Regions from separate parts of the Ensifer sp. ENS02 genome, predicted to be linked through region 2. Evidence: riboswitches for the same ligand, from Rfam matches in the RefSeq annotation. Region 2 holds a riboswitch; the other holds the start of a gene.
What was found. Region 2 has a riboswitch for FMN ahead of IB262_RS00605 (6,7-dimethyl-8-ribityllumazine synthase). Riboswitches for the same ligand answer to the same signal wherever they lie in the genome.

Region 1 (10,230 bases), on a different contig from region 2:
GCGCAAACGGTCGCCTGTCGCGAGAATTTCTTGCCACATCGAGTGAAACGGCCGCCAGAAATGGCGGCCGTTTCTTTGTCGGCGATGGAGTTACCGTGAAACGCCGGAGGTTTGTGTCGACAAATGCGGCAATTATAACTATCACTAATGTTACTGCCATTTCACATGGCACCTCATGAAATTCCAGCGACGATCATGAAGAAGACATTTGAAGTTTCCGATAGACTGTTCGAGCTTTACCACCGGGTTCACCGGCTGGTGAACGAATCGATGACCGAGGAAGGCGTGTCGCTGGCGCGCAGCAAGTTCCTCTTCTTCCTCAGCAAGCTCGGCCCCTGTCGTTCGACCGACATCGCCTGCGCGCTGAACTTCGCGCCGCGCACCGTCACCGAAGCGATCGACGGCCTGGAGCGTGACCGCCTGGTCATGCGCAAGCCCGATCCTGAAGACCGGCGCGCCAAGATCGTCTCGATCACCGAAACGGGCCGCGTCGTACTGGAAGCCGCAGAGCACCCGCGCAAGCAGCTGCTCGAGGAGATCTTCTCGGCCCTCGACGACGAAGAACTCGACGCGCTCTTTGATATCGTCGGCAAGCTGGTCGACCGGACGGACGAGATCCGCAAGCGCAAGGATGAGGCCGAAGAGGCAGCGCAGATCGCGATCGCCCGCTAGGAGCGTTCTCGCTCGTCGCAAATCACAAGTGCCGAAACAGAAAGAGGCCGGGACGTCATGTCCCGGCCTCTCCCGTTTTCTCCGGGCGGTAACGCTTACATCGCGTTGATTGCGCCAATGGAGAAGAACAGGGTTTCGCCAGAGGAGTCGTCGACGCCGTCATTGTCGGTGACGACATAGCCGTTGCCGGCGGCATCGACGGTGAAGCCTTCGACCTTGTCGACGACGTAGCCATTCAGCGCCTTCAGTTCCGGAATGAGATCACGAACCTCTTCCTTCTTGACGACGGGCAGTTCACCGCCAAGGGCAGCTGGCTTCAGTTCCGAGAGCGCAACGCGATAGATCTTCTTCAGCTTGGCAGCCTGACCGATCAGGTTGTCGCGCTCGATGACATAGGCATAGTCGCCGTGGACGGAAATTTCCGACAGACCAACCCAGCCGTCACCGGCCTTTTCGAGTGGGTAGCGCACGGCGCCCCATTCTTCGCTCTTCACGTTGTAGGAGACGAGCTTGACGAAGCCCTTCTCGTCATCCTTCCATTCGCGCTGAACCGCCATCCACAGCGTCTGCTCGTCGCCTTCGCCGACAACGGTGATGCCTTCGAAGCCAAAGCGGGTTTCGCCGGCACGCAGCGCTTCCGGCAGGGCGATTTCCTTCTTGATCTCGCCCTTCTTGTTCACGTGGAAGATGGCGTGGCTGTAGAGCTTGTCGGAGTTGCCTTCCGACGCGAGCCAGAAGCCCCCTTCCCCGTCATTGGCGATGCCTTCGATGTCGAGCTTCTGCGCCGGTGCGCCATCGCGGGTGATGGCGAGCGCTTCGGCGATCAGCGCCGGCTTCTGGGTGGCGTCGATGGTGAAGATCGTGGGCTGCGACGAGTAGACCGAATCGTTGACGGCGCGCAGGAAGCCGGGCTTGTCGGCGACGGCAGCGAGACCGGAGAGTGCGCCGAAGCCGATCGGCAGGCCATCCTTCTCGGCGGAGCGGATCTGCGGATAGACCGCTTCGCCCTCGGCACGCTCATAGATCATCACGTGCGAGCGCGCGCCGCCGTCCTCGACGAGATCGACTTCGTTTGCGGTCGCAAAGAGATTGCGCGCGGGGATCGCGACGGCGCCTTCCGGCGAGATGCCCGACGGCAGGAGCTGCAGCAGCTCAGGCTCGGCGCCCGTATCCTTGTAGACGCCGACGATCGAGGCACGCTCGGACAGAACGAAGAACAGGTTGTCGTCACCGAACTTCGCCGCTTCCAGGCCCTCGGGCTCAACGCCCTTGGCCGAAGAGCGCTTCTCGGGATAGTGGCCGATGGCGGCAATCGCATGCTCGAAGCCCGCGCCCGATTCGAAGAGTACCTTGCCGGTGGTGTCGAAGATCGTGAAACCGCGCGAACCGCCTTCATAGTCGCCTTCGTTGGCAACGACGATGCGGTTGTCGTCGAGCCACTTCACCGCGTCGGGCTCGCGCTTGCGGCCCGGCTGCTCGTCCTTGAAGGCAATCGCGCCGTTGCGCTTGGTGTCGATGTTCTTGAGGTCGACCGTGCCGGCAGAGAAATGCGTCTTCACCGTTCCCGTCTTGCCGTCGATGATGACGATGTGGTTGTTCTCCTGCAGCGTCAGCGCGATCTCGTCCTTGCCGTTGAAGGAAACGAATTCCGGCTCCGGGTCTTCACCGGCGATTTCGGCAAGACCGGTCAGCGTCACGCGCTTCAGCGAACCGCAATCGGCAACACCATCCTTCAAAGACAAGATGACGAGGTCGCCGGCCGGCATCTGCGGGATCTTGCCGTCGTTCAGCTCTTCATCGCGCTCGTTCTCGATGGCGATGGCCGCCAGCGTGCGGTCCTTGTTGACGGCGATCGAATCCGGCTGGCCGCCGAGATCGCAGGTGGCATCGACTTTCTTCGAGGCCAGATCGACGACCGCAAGAAGCCCCGAAGGCTTGACGAAGCTTTCGCGCGTGTTGACCGCGACGAGTGCCTTTGCACCGGCGATGGTGACCGAGGTCGGCTCGCCGTCAAAAGAGACCGTGCCGGCTGCCTTCGGCGCCTTGGCATCGGTGATGTCGATCAGGCCGACGCGCTTGCCGGGGCTGTCGGAATAGACAAGCGTGTTGCCGTCTTCGCTGGCCGTGATGATTTCGGCAGATGTCGGCGCCTTGCGCGCATCGCCTTCCGGCAGGTTATCGGCAACAGCAAAGGATGCAATGCGGTTGAAGACGGGCTCGGCCGCCGCAGGAAATGCTGCGGATGCAAGAAGAACGGCCGCAAGCGCGGTCACGCGCGAAGTGATGGTCATGAAATCCCCCATGTGCGAACACTGAAAACATGGGGGTTCTGCGCGATGCCGATGACAGCCGAATGACAACGCTTGGGTTTTACACCGTTCCGGTTGCAGGCGCGGCGCGCTCGCGCCGCATCTCGTTGCGCATGATGAACAGCGAGGCGCCAAGGATCAGCACTGCGCCGACCCAAAGATATCCTGTCGGCGCGTAACCGAAGACCAGCCAGCCCGCAAAGACGTTAAGCGGCAGCTTCAGATCGTCGAAGGGCTGCACGTAGGCAGCGTCGGCAACAGTATAGGCGAGCGTCAGCAGATATTGTGCGACTACGGTCAGTATCCCGGCGAGAAGCAGGAAGCCGAGTGCTGTCCCATCCGGCATGGTGAAGCCGGCCGAAAGCGCGATGGCGCCGTTGATCGGCGTCAGAAGCACAAGCAGCCATACGGTGATCGTTTCGGGGCGCTCGATACTTGTGAGGCTCTTGGTGATGAGCGACGAAGCGCCCCACAACAGCGCCGACAGGATCGGCAAAAGGGCGGCCCAGCTGAAGCTGTCCGACCACGGTTCGAGAATGATCATCGCCCCGGCGAAACCGACCGCGGTTGCGGCCCAGCGCGCCGCGCCGACGCGTTCGCCGAGAAACAGGCGGGCGCCGAGGATGATGAAGAACGGCGAGGTCATGACCAGCGCGATCGCCTGCCAGATCGGCACGTGCGCCAGACCGGAGACCCAGGCCCCCACACCGAAGGCGGCCAACACCACGCGCGCGACGTGACGCCAGGGATAGTCGGTGCGCATGGCCGACAGCCCGACGCGTCGCAGAAACGGCAGTGAGAAGAGGAAGGCGAAGGCATATTGCCAGAACGCCATGGCGGTGGCTGGAAAACCGAGCTTCATCGTCAGCCATTGGGTGACGACATTGAGGCCGGCGAAAGCGATCCCGGCCAACACCATGAAGCCGGCTCCGGCCATGGCGCGCGAGGAGGAAAAGCCGAGGGAAGTCTGATTCATGTCATGCACCCTGAAAGCGGACCAAACACAAATCAGGACGCATGAGCGCACGGCACGACGCCGGGCATCCCTGCCCTTCGTGCCAGCGACCATTCTCTTTCATCCGGACTATGACCGTCGGCTCCGGAGTTGCACCGGATCTGCTGACCCTCTCCCCAAAAATCGAGGAAAGGCGCTCGCGGGCTTGGGCCACCTTCGCGCGTCTCCAAGACGCCGCGCTGTCATGCCCTTACCGCCGGTGGGGACTTTCACCCCGCCCTGAGAATGGGCAAGCCCTAGAGCAAATGACGGACACCCGCAAGGGCTGCCCCAAAAATGCGAAAGGGTCCGGCTTGCGCCGAACCCTCGAATACCTGGACTGCCGGCCTCGTGTCCGGCCGCCAAGCAAATCTCATCAGCCGTTGACGGCATCCTTCAGGCCCTTGCCGGCCGTGAACTTCGGCACGTTGCGTGCCGGGATGTCAACTTCCGCACCCGTGGACGGGTTACGGCCCTTCGAGGCTTCGCGGCGCGAAACCGAGAAGTTGCCGAAGCCGACCAGGCGAATGTCGCCGCCGTTCTTCAGCTCAGCCTGGATGGTCTCGAAAACTGCATCAACTGCAGAAGATGCGTCGGTCTTGGAAAGTCCGGCCTTCTCAGCAACGGCAGACACGAGCTCATTTTTGTTCATGTTTCCACCCCTTTCAGATTGGTTCGAAACGACTGTGTTTTAAGGCGCGGCGGCTTGCGCTTCGCCCGCGTCTTGCCTTTCCCAATTGCGCCTAATCCCTTGGAATGCAAGGCTTGCAGGGCGCTTTTACAACAAAAAAGACCGGCCAATGGCCGGTCTTCCCAATTTTTCTGCAAAATGAGCGCCGCGCGAGCCGGCGGCACCCATTTTCAAGCGCCCGTCAGTGGGCGACGGAGGAGCCTGCTTCGTCCTGCGAATCAACCGGTGCTACGGTTGCCGGCTCGTTTGCCGGGTCCCAATCGATCGGTTCCGGCATGCGCACCAGAGCGTGTTCGAGCACCTCGCCCACCCGCGAAACCGGGATGATTTCGAGCGCGTTCTTCACGTTGTCCGGGATCTCGGCGAGATCCTTGGCGTTCTCTTCCGGGATCAGCACCTTCTTGATGCCGCCCCGCAGCGCTGCCAGGAGCTTCTCCTTCAGACCGCCGATCGGCAGCACGCGGCCGCGCAGCGTGATCTCGCCGGTCATTGCGACATCCTTGGAGATCGGGATGCCGGTCATGATCGACACGATCGTGGTTGCCATGGCGACGCCGGCCGACGGGCCATCCTTCGGCGTCGCACCTTCCGGTACGTGCACGTGGATGTCACGCTTGTCGAACAGCGGCGGTTCGATGCCGAAGTCGATTGCGCGCGAGCGGACATAAGAAGCCGCCGCGGAAATCGATTCCTTCATCACGTCGCGCAGGTTGCCGGTGACGGTCATGCGGCCCTTGCCGGGCATCATGACGCCTTCGATCGTCAGAAGCTCGCCGCCGACCTCAGTCCATGCGAGACCGGTGACAACACCGATCTGATCGTCACGTTCGGCTTCGCCGTGGCGGAAGCGCGGAACGCCCAGATAGTCGTTGATGTTGGCAGCGTTCACTTCGACCTTCTTGGCCTTGCCCTTGATGATCTCGGTCACGGCCTTGCGGGCGAGCTTCATCAGCTCGCGTTCGAAGTTACGCACACCGGCTTCGCGGGTGTAGGTCTGGATGACCGCCATCAGCGCGCCGTCTGTGACCGAGAATTCCTTCGGCTGCAGCGCGTGGTCGCGGATCGCCTTCGGCAGCAGATGCCGTTTGGCGATTTCCAACTTTTCCTCTTCCGTGTAGCCGGCGATGCGGATCACTTCCATGCGGTCCATCAACGGCGCCGGGATATTCAGCGTGTTGGCGGTGGTGATGAACATCACGTTGGACAGGTCGTATTCGACCTCCAGGTAGTGGTCCATGAAGGTCGAGTTCTGTTCCGGATCCAGCACCTCAAGCAGCGCCGACGACGGATCGCCGCGGAAGTCCTGGCCCATCTTGTCGATTTCGTCGAGCAGGAACAGCGGGTTGGACCGCTTCGCCTTCTTCATCGACTGAACGACCTTGCCCGGCATCGAGCCGATATAGGTGCGGCGGTGGCCACGGATCTCGGCTTCGTCACGAACGCCGCCCAGCGCCATGCGCACATATTCGCGGCCGGTCGCCTTGGCGATCGACTTGGCGAGCGAGGTCTTGCCGACGCCCGGAGGGCCGACGAGGCACAGGATGGGGCCCTTGATCTTGGTCGAACGCGCCTGCACGGCGAGATACTCGACGATGCGCTCCTTGACCTTGTCGAGGCCGAAATGATCGACGTTGAGCACTTCCTCGGCATGGTTCAGGTCGGTCTTGATCTTCGACTTCTTGCCCCAAGGCAGGCCGAGCAGCCAATCCAGGTAGTTGCGAACGACGGTGGCTTCCGCCGACATCGGGCTCATCTGGCGCAGCTTCTTCAGCTCTGCATCAGCCTTTTCGCGCGCTTCCTTGGAAAGCTTGGTCTTGGCGATACGCTCTTCGAGCTCGGCCATCTCGTCGCGGCCGTCTTCGCCGTCGCCGAGTTCCTTCTGGATCGCCTTCATCTGTTCGTTGAGGTAGTACTCGCGCTGGGTCTTCTCCATCTGGCGCTTGACGCGCGAGCGGATGCGCTTTTCCACCTGCAGGACGGAGATCTCGCCTTCCATGAAGCCGAGCGCCTTTTCCAGGCGCATCTTCACGCTGGTCGTCTCCAGCATTTCCTGCTTTTCGACGATCTTGATCGACAGGTGCGAAGCGACCGTGTCGGCCAGCTTCGAATAGTCCTCGATCTGGCTGGCAACGCCGACGACCTCGGGAGAGATCTTCTTGTTGAGCTTTACGTAGCTTTCGAATTCGGAGACGACCGAGCGGCTGAGCGCCTCGATCTCGACCGGATCTTCCTCCGGCTCGCTCAGGCTATGCGCCGCAGCCTCATAGAATTCCTCGCGCGGCGTGTAGCCGTCGATTTTGGCGCGCGCGCGGCCCTCGACCAGTACCTTGACGGTGCCGTCGGGCAGCTTCAGCAGTTGCAGAACGTTGGCGATGGTGCCGACTTCGTAGATCGCGGACGGTTCCGGATCGTCGTCGGTGGCGTTGATCTGGGTGGCAAGCATGATCTGCTTGTCGGTGCCCATGACTTCCTCAAGCGCACGGATCGATTTTTCGCGGCCGACGAAAAGCGGCACGATCATATGCGGGAAGACTACGATGTCGCGGAGCGGCAGGACCGGGTAGGTCGCGCTTTCAGTCGCCGGTGACGTTTTGTTCGTCATGTCATTTCCTTTCCGTCCCGATTTCGGGCCCGTATCCGGGAGCCCTACAGGCACTCCCGGCTGTCATATTTTCCACATGAAAGTGGAGTGCGACCGCGTCCATTTCAAGGCTCGACGCAGACATCCACAAACAGTGGCCGGGTCCTTCTGACTACGCATCAATGCTGTTGCGGACCTTGCGACGGACTACAAGCTCATGGACCGCAACCATTAAGGTCCTTCATTGAATCGTCACATCATTGCGTTGTTTGCGGCACTTTAGCAACAATCGAATTGTGAAATCTGCGCCCCGGCGCGGGTGTCTCAACAGCTAAGTGTGAACACATGAAGCAGACATGAAAAAGCCCGCACGAGGCGGGCTTCTCAAAGGATAATTCAGGACGCTCAGGCCGAAACGTTGGTCTTTTCGTCCGACCGTTCCGAGTAGATGTAGAGCGGCCGGGCAGCGCCCTTGACCACCTCGTCCGAGATGACCACTTCGCGCACGCCTTCGAGCGTCGGCAGCTCGAACATGGTGTCGAGCAGGATCTTCTCCATGATGGAGCGAAGGCCACGGGCACCGGTCTTGCGCACGATCGCCCGACGCGCGATCTCGCGAAGCGCGTCCTCGTGGAAGGTCAGTTCGACGTCTTCCATCTCGAACAGGCGCTGGTACTGCTTGATCAGAGCGTTCTTCGGCTCGGACAGGATCTGGATCAGCGCATCTTCATCGAGATCTTCGAGCGTCGCCAGAACCGGCAGACGACCGATGAATTCCGGGATCAGGCCGAACTTGACGAGATCTTCCGGCTCCAGTTCGCGCAGAACTTCGCCGACACGGCGATCCTCCGGCGAGCGGACCGTTGCGCCGAAACCGATCGAGGTCTTCTCGCCACGGGCGGAGATGATCTTGTCGAGGCCGGCAAAGGCACCGCCGCAGATGAACAGGATGTTGGTCGTATCCACCTGCAGGAATTCCTGCTGCGGATGCTTGCGGCCGCCCTGCGGCGGTACCGAGGCAACCGTGCCTTCCATGATCTTCAGAAGCGCCTGCTGCACGCCCTCGCCCGATACGTCGCGGGTTATCGACGGGTTGTCGGACTTGCGCGAAATCTTGTCGACTTCGTCGATGTAGACGATGCCGCGCTGGGCGCGCTCGACGTTGTAGTCGGCAGCCTGAAGCAGCTTCAGGATAATGTTCTCGACGTCTTCACCGACATAACCGGCTTCGGTCAGCGTCGTTGCGTCGGCCATGGTGAACGGCACGTCGATGATGCGGGCAAGCGTCTGGGCGAGATAGGTCTTGCCGCAGCCGGTCGGGCCGACCAGCATGATGTTCGACTTCGCAAGCTCGACGTCGCTTCCCTTGGCGGCGTGCGCCAGGCGCTTGTAATGGTTGTGAACGGCGACCGACAGGATGCGCTTCGCCTGCTGCTGGCCGATGACGTATTCGTCCAGAACCTTGATGATTTCCTGAGGGGTCGGAACACCGTCGCGGGACTTGACCATCGAGGTCTTGTTCTCTTCGCGAATGATATCCATGCACAGTTCGACGCATTCATCGCAGATGAACACGGTCGGTCCGGCAATCAGTTTTCGGACTTCGTGCTGGCTCTTGCCGCAGAACGAACAATAAAGTGTATTCTTCGAGTCACCGCCGTTGCTTCCGCTGACCTTGCTCATTTCCACTTCCTTCCAGCACGCCGGACACTTTCAAGATAAGTATCGCGGACCACTCAATTTGCCCTGAGCCTCAACCTCAAACAGGGCTTCCGGGAGTACTCACCGCCCCAGGCGTAAACGCCCGACGCATTCGCAACGACTCTCCCAACTCCGAACGAACACTACGCTGACAGATTCCAACATAGCATTAATGGTTCATATTACCGGCTTTACCCTGTCGATAAAGCCCTTGAGCCATTACAATTGTGTCACAATTACATCTATCCCGACACAAATGCGCGTTATCAGGCCTGCTCGCCGCCCTCGATCTCTTCGCGCGAGGTCAGAACCTTGTCGACAAGGCCCCAGCTCAGAGCTTCGTCCGCATTCATGAAATGATCGCGATCGAGCGTCTGCTCAACCTCTTCATAGGTCCGTCCGCAGTGCTTGACGTAGACCTCGTTGAGGCGGCGCTTCATCTTCAGGATGTCCTTGGCGTGGCGCTCGATATCCGAGGCCTGGCCCTGGAAACCGCCCGAGGGCTGGTGAACCATGATGCGCGCGTTCGGCGTCGCGAAACGCATGTCCTTGTGGCCGGCGGCCAGGAGCAGCGAACCCATCGAGGCGGCCTGACCGACGCAGAGCGTCGAAACGGCCGGCTTGATGAACTGCATCGTGTCGTAGATCGCCATGCCCGACGTGACGACGCCGCCCGGCGAATTGATGTAGAGCGCGATTTCCTTCTTCGGGTTTTCTGCTTCAAGGAAAAGAAGCTGGGCGCAGACGAGCGTTGCCATCTGGTCTTCGACCGGGCCGGTCACGAAGATGATGCGCTCCTTCAGAAGGCGCGAAAAGATATCGTAGGAACGTTCACCGCGGTTGGTCTGTTCAACAACCATCGGCACCAGTGCCAGGGCGGTATCAACGGGATTTCTCATATCGAACCTTCATCAATCGGGTTCGCAAAACCTTTGCGAACCGGGAATCACGGGATTTACCTTCTGCTCCTACATAGAGTGTCAACACCCTTCACTTCAAGTCGCGAAGCTTCGATAAGCTTAATCGAAGGTCCGCTTTGCTTCGAAGTTCGGCCGTCCTCCACACATGGTTGGCGATAGAACATTTTTCCATCGATATCCTCGGTTGAGGCCATGGACGCAAACTCTGCACACAGGCTTCGGTGATATCGGTAAACGAAGGGGAAATCCGCGAACCTGGGCGCTGTTCACAGCTGCGACTCGATCGGCAGCACACGGATTACCCCGGCGATCATGCGCCTTGCCAGGCTGGCGTCCGGCTCGTGGCGCACCAGCCGCTCGGA
Region 2 (10,230 bases):
CCGTCGCTGCTCGGCACGCTGGCGCTGCTGTTCGCCAATGCCTTCGGCGCCGTTGCGACCGCGATCGCACTCACCGGCTCGTCGCTCTCGATCGTGCCGATCCTGCTCTTTGCCCAGATCCGCGGCGACGTGCTCGGCAACCCGCATCTCGGTTACGCGCTCGCCTTCGGCATGATCGTCGTCACCGGTATCGCCAACGCGATCTACATCTGGCTGCGCAGCCGCAGCGAAAGGTGGCTGAAATGAAGAAGATCTGGGCCTGGGGAGCCCTCGTTTTCGGCCTCCTCTATTTCACCCTGCCGCTCATCGGCATGACCAACTTCTCCTTGAAGATGCGCCGCGGCGAATACTCCTTCGACGCTTACCAGAAGGTCTTCGCCGACCCGCGCTTCCAGGAGACCTTCACCTATTCGGTGCTGCAGGCCTTGTTCACCATCCTCTTCGGTGTTCTGCTCGTCGTGCCGACAGCCTATTGGGTCCGCCTCAAGCTGCCGCGGCTGCGCCCCGTCATCGAGTTCATCACGCTGCTGCCGCTGGTCATCCCAGCGATCGTCATCGTCTTCGGCTACATCCGGCTTTACAACACCTCGAGCTGGCTGCCGTTGACGGGCTCGCTCACCGGCACCAACATCCTCCTGATGTTCGGCTATGCGACGCTTGCGCTACCCTACATGTACCGCGCGGTCGACACCGGCCTTCGCACCATCGACGTCGCCACCTTGACCGAGGCCGCCCAAAGCCTCGGCGCCGGATGGACGACGATCCTTGCCAAGATCATTCTGCCGAACGTGCTCGTCGCCGTGCTCTCGGGCGCCTTCCTGACCTTTGCCATCGTCATCGGCGAGTTCACCATGGCTGCCTTGCTCAACCGCCCGGCTTTCGGCCCCTACATGCAGCTCCTGGGCGCCAACCGCGCCTATGAACCGGCCGCACTCGCCGTCATTGCATTCGGCATCACCTGGGGCTGCCTCGGCCTCATCCAGCTCGTCTCGCGCTTTCAAAAAAGCGCGCCTCCTAAGGCCTGAGGACCGCACCCATGAGTTTCCTGTCACTCACCAGCATCAAGAAGTCCTTCGGCCCGGTTCACGTCGTGCACGATTTCAACATGGACATCGAAAAGGGCGAGTTCGTCTCGTTCCTCGGGCCATCGGGCTGCGGCAAGACCACGGTCCTGCGCATGATCGCCGGCTTCGAAAGCCCTACCAGCGGCAAGATCGTCATCAACGGCCGCGACCAGAACTCGCTGAAGCCCAACCAGCGCAACATCGGCATGGTGTTCCAGGCCTATGCGCTGTTTCCCAACATGAACGTGCATGACAACGTCGCCTTCGGCCTCAAGGTTGCAGGTACAGACAAGTCGGAGATCGACGCGAGGGTGAAGCAGATGCTCGGGCTGATCAAGCTCGAGCACCTGGCGGACCGCTTCCCCTACCAGCTCTCCGGCGGCCAGCAGCAGCGCGTTGCGCTTGCCCGCGCCATTGCGGTCAAGCCGCAGGTGCTGCTGCTCGACGAGCCGCTGTCGGCGCTCGACGCCAAGATCCGCGTGTCGCTGCGCGAGGAAATCCGGCAGATCCAGCAACAGCTCGGCATCACCACCGTGTTCGTGACCCATGACCAGGAAGAAGCGCTGTCGATCTCCGATCGCATCGTCGTCATGAATGCCGGCCGCGCCGACCAGATCGGCACCCCCTTCGAGATCTACAACACGCCGTCAACGCGTTTCGTCGCCTCCTTCGTCGGCACGCTCAGCATCATCGAAGGCAAGGTCGCGGACCCGGCCGCGGGTGCCGTCACGATCGGCAACCAGCAGATCGCGCTGAAGGATCCGATTGCCGGCATGAAGGGCGGCGACAGCATTTCGCTGGCGCTTCGTCCCGAAGCGGGCTCGATCGCCGAGGGCGCCACGGGCGACACGTCGCTTGCGGGCGAGGTCGTCTCGACGAGCTTCCTCGGCTCGGTCATCCGCACGCGCCTTCGCGTCGGCGGCGACGTCATCTCCTTCGACATGTTCAACAATCCGGGTGTGGCCCCGCCCGTTTCCGGCGACAACGTCACGCTGCGCTTTGCCGCCAAGGACCTCTTGGTCATCCGCGAGTAAGCGGATCGAAAGCCATCGGAACGATTTCTTCCGATGGCTCCAAACACTGGAAAAATCTGTCGTGATTTCCGGCATTTTCGTCGCACCGTGCGTTTGACCGCGCGCGGTCGCGCTATATAGTCGCGTTGTTCTCAGGGCGGGGTGAAATTCCCCACCGGCGGTAGCGGCCGAAAGGCCGAAGCCCGCGAGCGCCTCAGGGTTTCACCCTGGGGGTCAGCAGATCCGGTCAGATTCCGGAGCCGACGGTCACAGTCCGGATGGAAGAGAGCAAGCAGCAACGTGGGCCCCCGCGACGGGACCTCGCGCGCATGCATGTTCGCCCGACGGGATCATTGGAAACGCCAAACCCTGAAAGGCTTGAGACCATGACCATTCTTTCCCACCCCGCCGCCAAGATCGCGATCGTTCGTGCCCGCTGGCATGCCGATATCGTCGACCGCTGCGTCGATGCCTTCGTCACGCAATGGACGAAGCTTGGCGGCTCGGCAGCCGACGTCGAGATCTTCGACGTGCCCGGCGCGCTCGAGATCCCGCTGCATGCGCAGACGCTGGCCAAGACCGGCCGCTATGCCGCGATCCTCGGCACCGCCTTCGTCGTCGACGGCGGCATCTACCGCCACGATTTCGTCGCCGGCACCGTGCTCGACGGCATGATGCGCGTGCAACTCGACACCAATGTGCCGGTGCTTTCCGCCGTACTGACGCCGCACAATTTCCAGGAAAGCGAACCGCTGATCGCCTTCTTCCGCGAGCACTTCGTTACCAAGGGTACGGAGGCGGCCAACGCCTGCGCCCAGATCCTCGACGCCCGCGCCAAGCTGGCGCTGGTCAACGCCTGATCGGCGAAATGCGGTTGAGGTTGGCTCGCCCCTCATCCGCCCGGTGAAGGCTTGCCCCTCATCCGCCCGGTGAGGGGAATGCCCCTCATCCGGCCTGCCGGCCACCTTCTCCCCGCGGGCGGGGAGAAGGACACAAGCGGCACCCTTGTCGCGCAAACTCTGTCCCCGGGGCTACCGAGAACGGCCTTCCACCCGGGTCCATCACAAATTCCGAGGCAGCTCGCGTTCTCGTTCCCTCTCCCCGCCTGCGGGGAGAAGGTTAGCGTGAGGGGGCAGCGGCAGGGGCGAACAGCGCCGAACGCTCCACTTGAATCAACCTCTGAACCACCTGAATCGGCTCACCAGCTTGAGCCGGCAACGCACTGTTTCGGCTCGCAAAATCAATGCGCACCCTCGTTCTTGCGCAGGCTGCGATCCAGTGCCGCCACGCGGTGCCGGTGCCCCGCCACCTCGTAGCCGACGATAGTGACGACGGGCGCGAGCATCAGGATGATCAGGCACTTGGCCATGTCGAGCCCGGCCATGGCCGCGACCACTGACGCGGCCAGCACCACTGCCGTGCCCGCGAGCAGCCAGAGATGCAACCGCTCCACCTGCTGCACAAGATAGACGTACATCGCATAGAGCAGCCCGATGTAGCACGCGACGGGCACCGCAACGGTCAGCACCGTTGCGACCGAGCCGATATGCGCCTTGTGCTCGATGTAATAGGCCGCCACATGCAGGCCGGCGCCAGTCGCGACGATCGAGGCGAAGATCGGCATGTGGCCGTAGCCCCAGACGAAGGAGCGTTTTTGACGGTGCCGGTGCAGGATCTCGGCGCTCGGCAGCAGAAAATAGATCCACCACATGCCGAAGGTGAGCCCCGTACCGGCGAGGCAGACGAGCGCGACATCGAGGTTCCAGCCCTGCCCTTCGACCACGGCGGAGATTGAGGCGACCGTGCCGACCACCCCTTCCCCAAGCGCAATGATCGCGAGCAGCCCGTAGCGCTCGGCGATGTGATGGGCATGCCAGGGCGTTCCGCCGTAGCGCATCTCGGCGACATAGGGGCCGAGCATCTCGATCGCCGTCAGCCCCACGACCATGACGAAGGTCACCAGCAGCGAGAAATCGAAGAAGATCAGAACGACCCAGCCGAGCTGGGCGAGGCTGATTGCTTTGACATAGGCCATGCAGGCATCCCGTCGGGCCGGGTCCTGCCGGCTGGCGCGCAGCCATTGGAAGAGCATTGCCACCCGCATGACGACATAGCCGAGCACCATGATGCCGTTGTCGAGATGCTCACCCTTGTCGATCGACTCGAACATCGGCGGCAGGCCGATCGCAAGGATCAGCACGCCGACCATCTGCACCATGGTGACGATGCGGAAGACCCAGTCGTCCGTGTCGTAGGCGGAGGCAAACCAGCTGAAATTGATCCAGGCCCAGCAGATGGAGAAGGTCGCAAGCGCGAAGCCGAAGAGGCCGGAAAAGAAGTGCCCTTCGGCCAGGAAATGAGCAAGCTGCGAAGCGGCGAGGCTGAAGGCGATGACGAAGGTCAGGTCGAACAAGAGTTCGAGCGTCGTCGCCGTCCTGTGATGTTCATGCGTGTCGCGGCCGCTCATGCGCGCCACATGGTGGTGCGCGCTTTGATGCGGCTCGGTCGGGGTGGTTTCACTCATGCGGCGACGCCCTTCAATTGACGATCCGCAAGAATATTCAAATATTTGCAGAAGCCTCGTCAAGGCGAAGCGGGAGACCGGACATGAAAACGCCCGGCATCGCTGCCGGGCGTGTCGTCACGATGCCTGAGGGAGGATCAACGGCATCGCGAGATAAGGTAGGCGTTGAACCGGGAACCGGATGCAGACGGTAAGCCGCCGCCCCTTTCCTCAACCGGCTCTTGCAGCATCCAGGCGATTGATCGCCTCGACATTGCCGGCCGAAGAGCCGTTCGGGTCGAACTCGGACGCGAGCCAGGTGTCGACGATCGACTTTGCCAGCTCCGGACCGATGACGCGGGCGCCCATGGTGATGATCTGGGCGTTGTTCGACTTGGCGGCCCGCTCGGCCGAATAGGTGTCGTGCGTCAGCGCCGCGCGGATGCCCGGCACCTTGTTGGCCGAGATGCATACACCGATGCCGGTACCGCAGAACAGGATGCCGCGGTCATGCTTGCCCTCGACAACCTGCTGCGCCAGGTTCTGTGCGAGGTCCGCATAGAAGCCGGACTGGCTGAGATCCACGACTTCCACGTCGCTGCGGCCACCGAGATGGGCGGCTATGACATCCAGCAGGGGCTTGCCGGCGCTGTCGGCTCCGATTGCAATCTTCATGATTGTTCCTTTCGTTCTTCTTGAGCTGCAACGGCCGGGGCTCAGATCGCCTTGGCGACACGCTGCAGAATGTCGAGATAGCCAGTGACGTCCCAGGCGGAGCGGCCGATGAAGAGGCCGTCGATATGCGCCTGGGTGATCAGTTCTTCGCAATTGCCGGGGTTGACGCTGCCGCCGTAGAGCACCGGCACGCGACGGCCGAGGGCGGCTTCCGCCACCTCTGCGATGCGCTTGTGGCGCTCGTCGGCATAGTCAGCCGTCGCCGGAATGCCGTTGACGCCGATCGCCCAGACCGGCTCGTAGGCCAGCAGGATCGTCGCCTTCTTCGCCGCGCCTTCGAGAAGTGCCAGCGCGCCTTCGACCTGGCGCTTCAGCACCTGATCGGCCTCGCCCGCTTCGCGCTCGGAAAGCGTCTCGCCGATGCAGATCAGCGGCACCAGACCATGGCGCACGGCGGCTGCCGTCTTCAGGCCGACGGTGCGGTCGGTCTCGCCGAAATGCTCGCGCCGCTCGCTGTGGCCGAGCTCGACCACATCGAGGTTGCAATCCGCAAGCATCGGCGGCGACACCTCGCCGGTCCAGGCGCCGGCATCGTCCCAATGCATGTTCTGCGCGCCGACCTTGACGCTGGTGCCGGAAAGTCGCGCCTTGACCTCACGCACCGCCGTGAACGGCGGAATGACAAAGCGCTGGATCCGCTCGTCCCGTGATGCGTCGGCAGCCGCCAGGCCGTCGGCAAAGACCATCGCCTCGGCAAGCGTCTTGTTCATCTTCCAGCTGGTGCCGACCCAAAGGCCTGACTTGCTCATGCTTTCTCCTTGAGATTGTCGATCCTGACCAGCCGGATGCCTGCCTCTTCGAGCGGTGCGGCATGTACGGCCGAAACTTCAGCGCCGGTCAGCACCGCGTCGAAGGAATCGAGCCCGGTCAGGAAATGGAGCGCAGAGCGCCCGAATTTGTCGTGGTCTACTAAGAGGTATTTGCGCTTGGCCGCCTTCACCATCAGGCGCTTGGCCTGCACCACCTCCTGGTCCTGGTGGAAGGCCGTGGTGCCTTCGATGGCAGAACTCGAGAGAAAGGCGATATCGACGCGCAGCGACCGCAGCGCCTCGTCGGTGACGATGCCGAAGAAGCCGTTGAACTTCTTGTTGTATTGGCCGCCGAGCGCGATGACGTTGATGCCCGCAGCACCTGAGAGGCTGGTGATCACGCCGAGATTGTTGGTGATGACCGTCAGCGGCCGGATGTCGCGGATGCAATCGGCGATCGCGCCGGTGGTCGAACTGTCGTCGATGAGGATGCTCTGCCCCGGCTCGATCAGGCTCGCCGCATGTTCGGCGATCCGCCGCTTTTCGGAGATGGCGATCTTTTCGCGGTAGCGGAAATCGCTTTCGAATTGCGGGCTCGACTGGATCGAGGCGCCGCCATGGACCTTGCGCAAGAGGCCCGCTTGCTCGAGGTCGTCGAGGTCGCGATGCACTGTCATCTTGCTGACGCCGAAGCGCAAGGAGAGGTCTTCGACGGAGGCCGTTCCGGCCTCCATCAGCACATCCATGATCGCCTGTCGCCTGTCTTCCGGCTTCATCATCTCGGTCCCGATCCCGCGCAGCCTCGACCACGCTCACCGTGAGAAGATAACACCTATTTGTGATATTTCAATTTATCTAACGTGATTTTGTGATCTTTCAGTGTGATTTTTCTGTGCGATTGAAGCCCGTATCGATATGTGGCTCCCAGAATTCGACCGACTCCCGGATCATCTCGACGACGTTGTGGTCCGTCGGCTCGCGTTCGCGGAAGGAAAGCTCCAGGCAGATCTCGTTGTCGGTGCCGCCACCGGCCTTGACCGCGCCGATCAGCTTCTCCGGCGTGATGCGGCCGTCGCGGTTATAGGCGGCGGTGAACGGCCAATGACCGCCCTTGTTCATCGAGGATTGCTTGATGTGGATGATCGGCGAGCGCGCAGGGAACGCCGCCGCCCAGGCATAGGGATCGATGTCGTTGGGGTTGTCGGAGGTGACGTCGCCGTGGTCGATATCGACCATCATCTTCATCGGGATCGGCAAATGGGCTTCGGCGAGCCGCCGGTCGAGCGCACGGCATTCCTCGATCGTGTGGCCGAACTCGCGCCCGACCGACATCGGCTCCCAGAAGACATAGGAGAGCCCCGCCGCCTTGCCGTGCTCGGCAACTTCGCGCCAGCAATCGATGGCGATCCGCATCATCGCCTCGCGCCGCGACGGGTCGTCGTAATCGCGAAGCGTGAAGATCGCGAACTGCGTGCCCATGCCCGAGGCGCCAAGTTCGGCGGAGATATCGGCGAAGGTCTTGAACCAGTCGACATAGTAGCGCCTGACATCCGGGTCCGGATGGCCGAAATGATTGAGCCGACCATAGGGGCCGGTCATGCCGGAGGTGATCTTCACCCCGGTACGGTCGAGCGCCCGACGAAACTGCCTGACGGTCTTGGCGATCGTTGCCGCCGGCCAGCCGGGATTGACGAACTCGTGGGTGAGCTGGACGTAGCCGATGCGGATCTTCTCGGCGATCGTGTCGATCAGGTCGTCAGGCTCGGCGAAGCGGTTGACCAGCGGATTGGTGTTGAGCGACAGCGTGAAGGCCACGACCTTACTCCCGGCTACCAGAGAAATTTCGGAAGGATGAAATCGAGGTTGGCGCCGTGTTCGGCAAAGAGCTTGCGGCGCTCCGCGTCCGAGGCGCGCTCCAGGATCCCCGTCGTCACCAGTATCGAGTGAAGTCCCGCGCTCGCGGCACCGGCAATGTCATGCTCGATGCTGTCGCCGATCGCGCAGACACGCGTCGGATTCGGATGGCCGAGGAATTCCAGCGCGGCTGCATAGATGTCGGCAAAGGGCTTGCCGATCCAGCGCACACTGCCGCCAAGCTCTTCGTAGAGCTCGGCGATACGCCCGGCGCCGAAGGCGGTACCTTCCTTGGTCAGCATCACCTTGTCCGGATTGGTGCAGAGGCAGGGCACGCCGCGTCTGGCGGCCGGCGCCAAAAGCGCCTCGTAGTGGGAAAGCGGATGGACATCGCCCTCGCTCGCGGCGAGCAGCACGAAATCGGCATCGGCACCACTGGTCGTGCGTTCGAGGTCTAACCCCGTCAGCGGCGAGAGGTCACCGTCGCGACTGATCAGCAGGCACTTGCGCCGCCTACCGGCGGCACCCTCGCCTTCCCGCCTGAGAATCTGCCAGGCGACCTCGCCCGAGGTCAGGAACCAATCCCAGCTCCCCGCGACGAAACCGAGATCGACGAGGCGACGGTCGTTTTCCGCCGAGCGCTTGCCGGAATTCGAGAGGATGATGATGCGCTTTCCCGCATCCTTCAGCTTGACCAGCGTTTCGGCCGCACCCGGATAGGGCCCGCGGCCATCGCGCAGCACGCCGAACTGATCGATCAGGAAGGCGTCGTAGCGATCGGCAATCTCGCCAAGTCTCGCGATCGCAGTCGTTTGAGCAAACGTCACAGCACACCAGCCTTTCTGGCACCGGCCAGCGCCAGCCGTGCCGTGCCGGCCGCCGCCTCCTCGGACAGGACGGGCAGGAACGGCACGCCGAGCTTGCGCGCCCGGATCGCGCTCCAGACCGCGTTCTTGGCGCCGCCGCCGACACTGCGAAGCGATCGGAGCCCCGGTCCGCCAAGCGACGCCAGCCGCTGATAGGCGAGGCTCTCGACGCCGGCGATGCCCTCGAAGATTGCCTTGAGGAAGGTCGCGTCATCGGCCGGCCGCGGGCTCATGCGCGGGGCGAAATCCGGATCGGCGATTGGGAAGCGCTCGCCGGGCTTCACCAGCGGATAATAATCGAGCCCGGTGTCGACGGCCGGATCGATCCCGGCCGAAAGTGCAGCGATCCGCTCCGGCGAGAAATGCTCGGCCAGCACCACCCCGCCCGTATTGGACGCCCCGCCGGCGAGCCACATCTCGCCGATGCGGTGACTGTAGAGCCCGTATTCCGGCGCAAACAGCGGACGCTCGGACAGCATCTTCACCGTCAGCGTCGTGCCGAGCGCGCTGACGCCGTCGCCCGGTCGATCGGCGCCAGTGGCGAGAAACGAGGCGCATCCGTCCGTGGTGCCGGCAACGACCACCACCTCGCTTGAAAGCCCGAAGGCTTCGGCCGCTTCCGGCGAGATCGTCGCGACCGGCGCACCGGCCGGCAGCACATCCGGCAGCAGTTCGACGCGGGCGCCGGTCTTTTCCATCCAATCGGGCCAGGACCGCGACACGGGATCGTAGCCGGTTTTCAGCGCATTGTTCTCGTCGGAGACATCGTAGAGCCCGGTGAAATGCCCGGCCAGCCAATCGGCCTGATGGATCACCCGGAACACGCCCGGCACAGTCTGGAAAGCGAGAAGCTTGGCAAGGCCGGATGTGGCGCCATGGGCCGCACTTTCGCGCGGCGCATGGGCAGAGACCGCATCGAGCGGTGCGCGGTCGGCAACCGGGTCGTTGTACATCATAGGCGTTGCCAACGGCGCGCCCGCATGATCGACCGGCAGCATCGTGCCCGATGTACCGTCGATCGAAAGTGCAACGACCTTCTGCCTGTCGGTACCCCCAAGCGCTTCTTCGAGCGCCGCCTGCACGGCCTTCCACCAGCCGATTGGATCGCGGTGATCCGCAGAAAAAACCGAGAGCTTCGCTGCACCCGATGCAACGACCGTGCCGTCCGCCACCATCGCGACCGCACGGGCGCCAGAGGTGCCAAGGTCGATGCCGACGACCAGCTTGCGATTGTCGCCGCTCATTGCAGCACCTGTCCGGCGCGGTTGAGCTGCTGGCGGTATTTCTCGGCGTCCCAGCCGAGAAGCTCGGCATTCTCTGCCTCCGTCAGGTAGCGAAGCCGTGCGTCCGCCGGAATGCGTGCTGTCACGTCGGCAAGGCACCGCGCCATGGCGAAGGCACCGGCAGAAATCTCCTTCTGCACGAGCACGCCCTTGCCCGGGAAGA

Region 1: another riboswitch for FMN. It lies ahead of IB262_RS04910 (DMT family transporter); the one in region 2 lies ahead of IB262_RS00605 (6,7-dimethyl-8-ribityllumazine synthase).

Annotation. Positions count from the first base shown of each region.
Region 1 is NZ_JACVAO010000002.1:91,627-101,856, forward strand. It holds gene IB262_RS04900 (MarR family transcriptional regulator) at 196-672, shown strand; gene IB262_RS04905 (esterase-like activity of phytase family protein) at 768-2,975, opposite strand; gene IB262_RS04910 (DMT family transporter) at 3,043-3,957, opposite strand; FMN riboswitch at 4,045-4,227, opposite strand; gene hupB (DNA-binding protein HupB) at 4,352-4,627, opposite strand; gene lon (endopeptidase La) at 4,848-7,268, opposite strand; gene clpX (ATP-dependent Clp protease ATP-binding subunit ClpX) at 7,653-8,930, opposite strand; gene IB262_RS04930 (ATP-dependent Clp protease proteolytic subunit) at 9,215-9,847, opposite strand; gene IB262_RS04935 (phospholipase D family protein) at 10,135-10,230, opposite strand, start outside.
Region 2 is NZ_JACVAO010000001.1:112,437-122,666, reverse strand. It holds gene IB262_RS00620 (ABC transporter permease subunit) at 1-246, shown strand, start outside; gene IB262_RS00615 (ABC transporter permease) at 243-1,025, shown strand; gene IB262_RS00610 (ABC transporter ATP-binding protein) at 1,037-2,098, shown strand; FMN riboswitch at 2,222-2,371, shown strand; gene IB262_RS00605 (6,7-dimethyl-8-ribityllumazine synthase) at 2,464-2,937, shown strand; gene IB262_RS00600 (low temperature requirement protein A) at 3,318-4,601, opposite strand; gene IB262_RS00595 (RpiB/LacA/LacB family sugar-phosphate isomerase) at 4,812-5,255, opposite strand; gene IB262_RS00590 (triose-phosphate isomerase) at 5,297-6,064, opposite strand; gene IB262_RS00585 (DeoR/GlpR family DNA-binding transcription regulator) at 6,061-6,840, opposite strand; gene IB262_RS00580 (TIM barrel protein) at 6,941-7,879, opposite strand; gene IB262_RS00575 (TIGR01459 family HAD-type hydrolase) at 7,894-8,745, opposite strand; gene IB262_RS00570 (FGGY-family carbohydrate kinase) at 8,742-10,028, opposite strand; gene IB262_RS00565 (class II aldolase/adducin family protein) at 10,025-10,230, opposite strand, start outside.